Regions from separate parts of the Nocardioides sp. BGA-UO-ETr-FS32 genome, predicted to be linked through region 2. Evidence: riboswitches for the same ligand, from Rfam matches in the RefSeq annotation. Region 2 holds a riboswitch; the other holds the start of a gene.
The links. A riboswitch is a leader RNA that binds a small molecule or an ion and turns the genes downstream of it on or off. The one in region 2 is predicted to bind cyclic di-AMP.
Positions count from the first base shown of each region.

Region 1 (4,203 bases), 420 kb from region 2:
CGAACGCGGCCACGGTCTGGACGGCCCGGGTGTCCCACGCGCCGGCGAGGACGTCGACGCGGTCCTGCAGCAGCCACTCCTGCACCCGGGTGTTGAAGGTGGGGGAGAGGTCGGCGAACTCCTGCGGACGGGAGTAGACCGGCCCCAGCGACGGCACGAGGTAGTAGACGGCGACACCGAGCAGCCAGTTGAAGGAGATGGCGGTGACGTAGAGCTCGCCCGCCAGCGAGCGCCGCGTCCACACGAGGGCGACCGCGAGGGCCGCCGGCACGAGGCCGATCCACAGCACGTAGACGCCCGACATCAGCCAGGCGGCCCACCCGGTGCCCAGCACCTCGTGCAGCACGGTGGCGGGGTCGTGACCGAGCCACAGGACGCGGTCCAGCCTCGCCAGCTCGGTGTCCCACAGGCGGTCGTTGACGAACGGCAGGTAGCCCTTGAGGTTGCGGAAGGCGACGTAGGCGACGTACCAGGCGAGGAGCCCGCTCAGGGTGAAGCGGACCTGCGCCCGGTCCCAGCGCTCGACCACCACCGACCGGAGGGCCGACAGCGCGCCCGACGCCGTGACCGGCCGCTCGCGACGCCGTAGCGCCAGCACCCATCGCGCGACGACGTCCAGCAGCACGGCGGTCAGCACGATGAGCGGCAGCCGCACCCACGTGGGGACCGAGACCCCGTCCGGGTCGCGCACCGGCAGGTCGTACGCCGTGGCGACGACCAGCGTCGCGACGGCCATCGCCGCCGCCACTGCTGCCGCACCTCGGAAGTCCCCCTGACCCATGCCCTCCACGCTAGCGTCGCGCGGCGGACCGGTCGCGCCCCTGCGGCGAATCTCCACAACTCTCGTGAGATCCTCCGAGGACAGCCAGTCACCGAGCCCGAGGAGCCGTTCACATGGGTCGCTACGACCGTCGCGTCGCCGTCATCACCGGAGCAGCACGAGGCATCGGCTTCGGCATCGCCCAGCGCCTGGCCAGTGAGGGCGCGTCGATCGCGATCCTCGACCTCGACGAGGCCGCCGCCCAGGAGGCCGCAGCGCGCCTCCAGCTCACCGACGGCGCGCGCGCGATCGGCGTCGGCTGCGACGTCGTGGACTCCGCCGCCGCCGAGGCCGCCGTCCAGCGGGTCGTCGAGGAGCTCGGCGGCATCCACGTGCTGGTCAACAACGCCGGCATCACCCGCGACAACCTGCTCTTCAAGATGACCGAGGAGGACTGGGACCTCGTCATGGGCGTCCACCTCAAGGGCGTCTTCAACATGACCAAGGCCGCGCAGTCGCGCTTCGTGGAGCAGAAGTACGGCAAGATCCTCAACCTCTCCAGCGTCTCCGCCCTCGGCAACCGCGGCCAGGCCAACTACTCCGCCGCCAAGATGGGCATCCAGGGCCTCACCCGCACGCTGGGCATCGAGCTCGGCCCGTTCGGCATCACCGCCAACGCCATCGCTCCGGGCTTCATCGTCACCGAGATGACCGACGCCACCGCCCGCCGCCTCAAGATGGAGCCCGACGAGCTCCAGCGGCTCAACGCCGAGGCCACCCCCGTGCGCCGCGTCGGGCAGCCCGAGGACATCGCCGCGGCCGCCGCCTTCCTGTGCAGCGACGAGGCGTCGTTCATCACCGGTCAGACGTTGTACGTCGACGGAGGCCGCAAGCTGGGCTGAGCCCCCGGCGCGGGTGGATCGACGTGATCCCGGCCACGGTCCCACGCTCGGGGCCGTGGCCGGCTTTGCGTCCGGGCGGGCCGTCTGTCACGTTGGACCGCGGTCGAGAGACCGATCCGTCCCGGTGTACGCCGAGTCCTGCCCGGCCGGGACGAACCCCCGAGTCACGAGGGCAGGAGTGGGGGACCCACAGGTTCCACGCCGACTCAGGTCGGCTCGGGGTGAAGCCGCGCACGTCTCGGAGTGTGCGGCGGGGCACCTTCCAGCCCTAACCCGACAGCTCACCCCACAGGCGTGGGAAAGGAACACACACCATGCCTGCGACCACTCGTACGGCGCGAGCCTGCGCGCTCGCCCTCGCCGGGCTCGGCCTCACCGCCTCGACGATGACGGCCCTGCCCGCCGCTGCCGCCGGAGACGGCGACACCGACCAGGTCACCACCACGACCAGCACGACCACGCAGAAGACCACGCAGAAGAAGCGGCTGAGCGCCAAGCGGCGCGTCGCCCAGCGCGTCCTCAGCGCCCGCGACGTCGCGATGCGGCAGCGCGGCGACGCGTACGCCTACGGCGCAGCCGGGCCGGACCGCTTCGACTGCTCCGGGCTGATCCGCTACGCCTACTCCCGGGCCGGGTTCGACGTGCCCCGTACGTCGAGCGCCCAGGCCGGGCACACCCGCCGTGTCACGAAGAAGGACATGCGCCCTGGCGACCTGATGTTCTTCGGCGGCAGTGGCGGCGTCTACCACGCCGGGATCTTCCTGCGCTGGTCGCGCGGGCACGCCGTGATGCTCCACGCGCCGGGCTCCGGCGAGCGGGTCCGTGTCTCCGTCCCGTGGACCTCGCAGTGGTTCGGCGGCACCCTGCGCCGGGCGTGAGCACCGCCGGCAGGCTCGGATTGGTGGGCGGTCCCGGCTGATCTACCCTGTGGCGCGCCTTCTCCGATGGGGGGAGGCGCGCCGCCACACTGCAAGGCAGAGACCCCCCGCTCGAACGGAGTACGCCCGTGCGTCACCGCCCTCACCTCCCGTCGTCCAAGGCAGTCGCCGCGACCCTCGTCGCGGCCTCGCTGCTGCTCGCCGGCTGCAGCGGAGGGGACGAGGGGGCGACGCCGGCCGAGGACGCACCGGCGGAGCCCACCGCGTCGGAGACGGCCGAGCCGCCCGAGCCGACCTACTGGCCCCTGACCGGCCTCGAGCGCACCGGCAAGGCGCCCAAGCACCCGGTGATCGTCACCAAGGTCGACAACACCTCCTCCAGCGCTCCGCAGGTCGGCCTCGGCTCGGCCGACCTGGTCGTCGAGGAGCTCGTCGAGGGCGGCTACACCCGCCTGGCGGCGTTCTACTACTCGAAGGTCCCGGCCAGCATCGGACCGGTGCGCTCGATGCGCGCCAGCGACATCGGCATCGTCCCCGACGGCGCGACCGTCGTGACCAGCGGCGCCGCCCCGGTCACCATCAAGCGCATCAACGGCGCCGGCATCCCGTGGATCACCGAGGGCGACGCCGGGGTCTACCGCGAGACCACGCGCTCGGCCCCCTACAACCTCTTCGCCCGCCTCGGCGACATCGCCAAGCAGCTCAAGGCCGAGGAGGAGCCGCCGCCCTACCTGCCGTGGGGCACGTCGGCCGACCTCCCCAAGGGCGGCAAGGCGCGCACCCTCACCGCCGACTTCGGCGCCCACTCGACCAGCTGGCAGTTCCAGAAGGGCGGCTACGTCAACACCGACTCCTACGCCGCCCAGGGCGACCAGTTCCCCGCCGACTCGGTCCTCGTGCTGCGGGTCAGGGTCGGCGACGCGGGCTACCGCGATCCCGCCGGCTACCCGGTGCCCGAGACCAAGCTCGAGGGCAAGGGCGCGGCGCTGCTCTTCCACGGCGGCCGCGTGATCCGCGGCACCTGGAGCAAGGACGGGCTGAAGGGCGCGATCGAGCTGTCGACCAAGAACGGCGAGCTCACCGTCCCGGCCGGGCGGGTGTGGATGGAGCTCGTGCCGGCGGCCAGCGGCAACGTCACCTTCGCGAAGTAGCCCCGGCCGTACGGGCGGGGTCGGGCGGCTCGGCGCCGTCCTCCAGCAGCCGCTGCAGCCCCGCCATGATGAAGCCGATCGCCGCCTCGACCCGCAGTGCCGCCGCGGAGGCGTCCTCGCTGACCGCGACGGACCCGCCTGCGGCCGACATGGCGCCGAAGAAGATCCGGGTGAAGGTGTCGAGCATGGCGTCGTCGAGGTCCCACTCGGTGTCGGTCAGGACCGCACGCACGATCTCGTCGACGATGGCGTACGTCGAGCGCTCCTCCTGCTCGCGGTAGCGCTCGTGGCCGAGCACCGAGGGGCCGTCGGAGATGACGATCTGCCGGTAGCCCGGCTCCTGCACCGCCTCGAGAAACGCGCGCAGCCCCGCCTGCGCCTTGAGCCAGGGGTCCTCGTGGCCCTCGGTCGCCTGCGCGATGCCGGAGGTCGCCCGCGACTCCACGCGCTCGAAGGCGGCCTCGAAGATCGCCTGCTTGCCGCTGAAGTGGTGGTAGAGCGCGCCCTTGGTG
Region 1 covers NZ_JCAQOX010000013.1:149,321-153,523, forward strand. The annotation lists gene AC57BS_RS05820 (phosphatase PAP2 family protein) at 1-781, opposite strand, end outside; gene AC57BS_RS05825 (SDR family NAD(P)-dependent oxidoreductase) at 895-1,662, shown strand; cyclic di-AMP (ydaO/yuaA leader) riboswitch at 1,810-1,972, shown strand; gene AC57BS_RS05830 (C40 family peptidase) at 1,977-2,540, shown strand; gene AC57BS_RS05835 (DUF3048 domain-containing protein) at 2,669-3,691, shown strand; gene AC57BS_RS05840 (TetR/AcrR family transcriptional regulator) at 3,675-4,203, opposite strand, start outside.
Region 1: another riboswitch for cyclic di-AMP. It lies ahead of AC57BS_RS05830 (C40 family peptidase); the one in region 2 lies ahead of AC57BS_RS07930 (C40 family peptidase).

Region 2 (4,203 bases):
TACGGCCTGATGCTCGCGCTCATCTGCGGTGCGATCATCCTCGCCGTCGGCGTCTTCGGACAAGAAGTGGTCAGCCTGTTCCAGGAGATCCCTCCGCGCCTCGGCCGGAACTAGTCGGAGGCACCAGCGACACAGCCGGACGACCTGAGGTCTGGCGGAGACGTCGCACCTGCACCTCGAAGGCGATCGCATCTGCGGTCGCCTTCAGTGCTTCTCGGTCAACCCCGGCCGAACCAGGCTGCGCAGCTCATCACGCCACGCGTCGGTCAGGGTGTCGACCGGAAGACCGGCTCGCCCGAGCTGCTGGGCCAGGGACGCGCCACTCGAGGCCCCTTCGTAGACCTCCACCAGCCCCCGCTCCCCCAGCGTCTCAGCGATGACCCGGCAGGCCAGCCATGCCTCCTCGTACCGCGCCTGCAGGTCTCGCTCGCGGGTGTCGAAGTCAGCGGCCGTCGGCAGCGCCTCGGGGACCCCGTCGCGCTGCGCCGCCGCGATGGCCCGGCCGAGGGTGACGCGGTCGGGCAGCCTGGTGCCACGCAGCGCGACGTAGTCGGCGAAGCCCTCGAGCAGCCACGGCTCGACCGGCCTGCGCACCGCGTCCGTGGCGACGTGGACCAGCTCGTGGCTCATCACGACCTGGGCGCCCGCACGGCGCAGGCCGTCGGTGATCTCGGGGTTCACGAACACGTGGACCGGTGCGTCCGGACCAGTGTCCGTGCCTGCTCCCGCAGTGACCGCTGCGATCCCGGCGTACGTCCCGGGTGCGACGCCCAGGGTCTCGTCGAGGTCGGAAGCACTGGCTGGCACCTCCACGACGACGGGCGAGCTCCACTCGGGCAGGACCTTCGTGACGACCGGGATCCCGCGGGCCACCCGCTCGGCGACGTCGTTCGCCTCGCGCTGCTCCCCGTCGACCATGACGAGGTGGCCCTCCGAGCGAGCGACTGCCAGCTCTCCCCGCAGCCAGAGCGGCACCCGGCCCTCCGAACCGCCCGACGCACCGAAGCCGGCGATGGCCAGATCGTCGCCGGCAGGCGTGAAGCGGACCACCACGTCCGCGCGCGCCGGCGCCCTGTCGAAGACCCGGAACCTCCACGTCATCTCGACGACCCCCGACCAAGAGCCGTCTGCACTCACGGTGCCGACCTGGTCGACGTACCGCGCGGTGACGTCCCGGAGGTCGAGCGACGCCGCGTTGGTGGCGATGCCCGACAGCTGTTCCTGCACCTCGGGTGAGTCCTCGGGGGCGAGTCCGGTGAGGGTGTCGATGTCACGCTCCTGCACGCCGGCGACGAACGAGGCCAGGGCAGCCGACGCCTCCGCAGGACTGGCCCGCTGCACCTCGACGGGGCGCGGCTCGACCGCGTCCCGGCCGTCGCGTGTCAGGACCACGAGGAGCGCGACGACCACGCACAGCGAAAGGCCGGCCGCCCACAGGAGTGGACGACCGGCCTTCGAGGTCTGCTGCTCAGCCAGGGCGGACCGCGCCGACGTAGGGCATCGAGTAGAGGCCTGCGACGGCGACCCCGGTGCCCGGGTTGGCCGCGTGGACGATCATGCCGTTACCGATGTAGATGCCGACGTGGCTGATCGGGCTGTAGTAGAAGACCAGGTCACCCGGCTGGAGGTCGCTCGCGGCGATGCGCGGACCCGAGCTGAACTGGGCGCTGGAGGAGTGCGGGAGGGACACGCCGGACTGGGCCCATGCGCGCATCGTGAGACCGCTGCAGTCGAAGGCGTTCTCGCCCATCGCGCCGTAGACGTAGGCGTCACCGACCTGGGCCATGGCGTACTGCACGGCGGCGGCGGCCCGTCCGGACGCGGGCACCGAGGTGGGCACCCGGGTCGTGCTGCCGCGCGAGGCGAGCACGCGCTCGCGCTCCTCGACCTCGAGGTCGGAGAGCAGGTCCTTGGCCTCGGCGAGCTTGTCGTCGACGGTGTCCTTCTCGGCGCTCAGCTGCTCGGTGAGCTGGGCGATCTCCTTGGTGCGGGCGTCGGTGGCCTCGCGCCGGATCTCGAGCGCCTCGAGCTCGGTGTCGTAGTCGGACAGCAGCGAGGCCTGCAGGTCGTTGAAGGACGACATCGTCGACAGGGAGTCCAGGAAGGCGCCCGGGTCCTCGGACACGACGATCTGGCCGACGGTCGAGATGCTCTCGCCCTCGAGCTGGCGGACCACGGCGTCGGAGACCTGCTCGCGGACGGCGTCGAGTCGCTCGTCCTGACGCGCCTGGTCGGCCTTCAGTCCGTTGAGGTCGCGACGGAGGTCGGCGAGGTCGAGCTTGGCGTCGTGCAGGCGCTCCTGCGCGGCTTCGGCCTCGTGGTAGAGCCGGTCGACACGGGCCTTGACGTCCTTGATGTCGGGCTCGGCCTGCGCGGGGGTCGCGGGCACGAAGGCAATGGCAGCGATCGCGGTGAGACCAAGAACGGTCGCGCCGACTCGCTTGCGGGTGTGAGCCACGAGCGGGGGAACTCCTCGGGGTGTCGTACGCCTACCAGGTGAGCTGACGGGTTCGGCACGACTGGCCTACTCCTGCTCCACGCACCGCTCGCGCGGTGCGCCTCACAGGGGATTCACCCCAGGGGGAATTGTGGTTCCCCGGCTCGCGGACCACGGGTGGTGCGGGGGACGTGGTCCACGACTCGGCGCGACGTCCGCGCGGGCCGGGTGACCCACTGCCACGGACGTCAGCCCACACCCTAAACCGCCCACCGACCCCTCGCCAATCTTCGGGTCATCTGGTGGGAATACGTGTCGTCGCACGCTCACGCCGACTCGATCACGGGTCCCGCCACGGGCTCCACCAGCCTCAGCGGCGGCACCAGGCCCCCCGAGGCGAGCGCGTCCAGCGCGGCCAGCTCGTCGTCGTCGATGGTCAGCTCGGGCGGAGGGCCGAGGAGCACCGTCACCACGCAGTCGTGGCAGTGCAGCCCGCGGACCACGCAGGTGTCGCAATCGATCCGTGTCGTCATGTCCCGAACGGTGACAGGGCCCACCGACAACGGCCCCTCGGCGTGTCGGGCCGGCCTGTCGGGCCGCGTGTCGACCTATCCGCCGATGACGCCGAGGAGCGCGGACGCGGGCACCGACCGCGCGCCGCTGCGCACCACGTCACGCGCCACTGCCTGGTCGTCGCTGACCACCACGACCACCCTCCCCCGCGGCTCGGCCGCGACGAGCTGGCGGATCACGTCGTCCGCGATCACGCCCTCCGGGCTGAACACCACGCGCACGCCGCGCGGCGCCGGCATCGCCGTACGCACCGTGGACTCGGCCGCGTCGAAGACGACGGTCGTCTCCGCACCGGACCGCGCCACCAGCGGTCCGAGCGCCGCGACGAGCCGGCTGCGCTGCGCCTCGAGGCTCGCGGTCGGCCACGCCTGCTTGGTGACGTTGTATCCGTCGACGATGAGGCGCGAGCGCGGCATGGCGAGCGTCTGCTCGAGGAGGGCGGGGGTGGCGGGGGCCCTGGACGCAGGTGCCGCCTCGATGCCGGCCAGCTCTGCCTCGACGGCATCGCCCGGCGCACCGCTGACCGGTGGGAGCGCCAGCTCGCGGCGCAGCCCGGTCGCCGCGTCGACGACCGCGTCGAGCAGCAGCCGCGCGCGGATGGTCGCAGAGTCACGCTCGGAGCGGGCGTCGCGGCGATTCGCCGCCAGCCCGGACTCCGCCTCCTCGAGCTGCGCCCGGAGTCGGCGTACGTCGGCCTCCGCAGCCCGCGTCGCCCGCTCGGCCGCGGCCACGGCCTCGTCACGTGCGGCGTACGCCGCGTCCCGCTCCTCCTCCGCGGCGCGCAGGACCCCGCGGGCCTCGCCCAGTCGCTGGCGCAGCACCTTGTGGTCGGCCTTCGCGCTGTCGAGCTCCTCCCGGTGCAGCGCGCGCGCGGCCACGAGCTCGGCCTGGAGAGCGGCCACCTGCGCGGTGAGCCTGGCGTGCTCAGCGGCGACCTGGTCGTCGCGCCGCTCCTCGACGCCCAGGGAATCCACGACGTCCGCGACGACCGCTTCCCAGCCCTCCTCGCGGGCCAGCCACGCACGAGCCGCCGTCTCGACAGGGTCGTCCGCGGCGCCGGGCACCGCGGCGACCTGTACGGCGGCGTGCTCCCGGAAGGCGTCCTCGGCGAGCGCGGCCCAGATCGCTGCGCCGCCGAGGCGCGCCCGGCGCGCGGGCGCGAAGCCGGCGACCTTCCGCAGCGACGGCGGCAC
Region 2 covers NZ_JCAQOX010000013.1:568,236-572,438, reverse strand. The annotation lists gene AC57BS_RS07940 (Flp family type IVb pilin) at 1-114, shown strand, start outside; gene AC57BS_RS07935 (hypothetical protein) at 205-1,410, opposite strand; gene AC57BS_RS07930 (C40 family peptidase) at 1,469-2,458, opposite strand; cyclic di-AMP (ydaO/yuaA leader) riboswitch at 2,490-2,618, opposite strand; gene AC57BS_RS07925 (hypothetical protein) at 2,764-2,970, opposite strand; gene AC57BS_RS07920 (NYN domain-containing protein) at 3,046-4,203, opposite strand, start outside.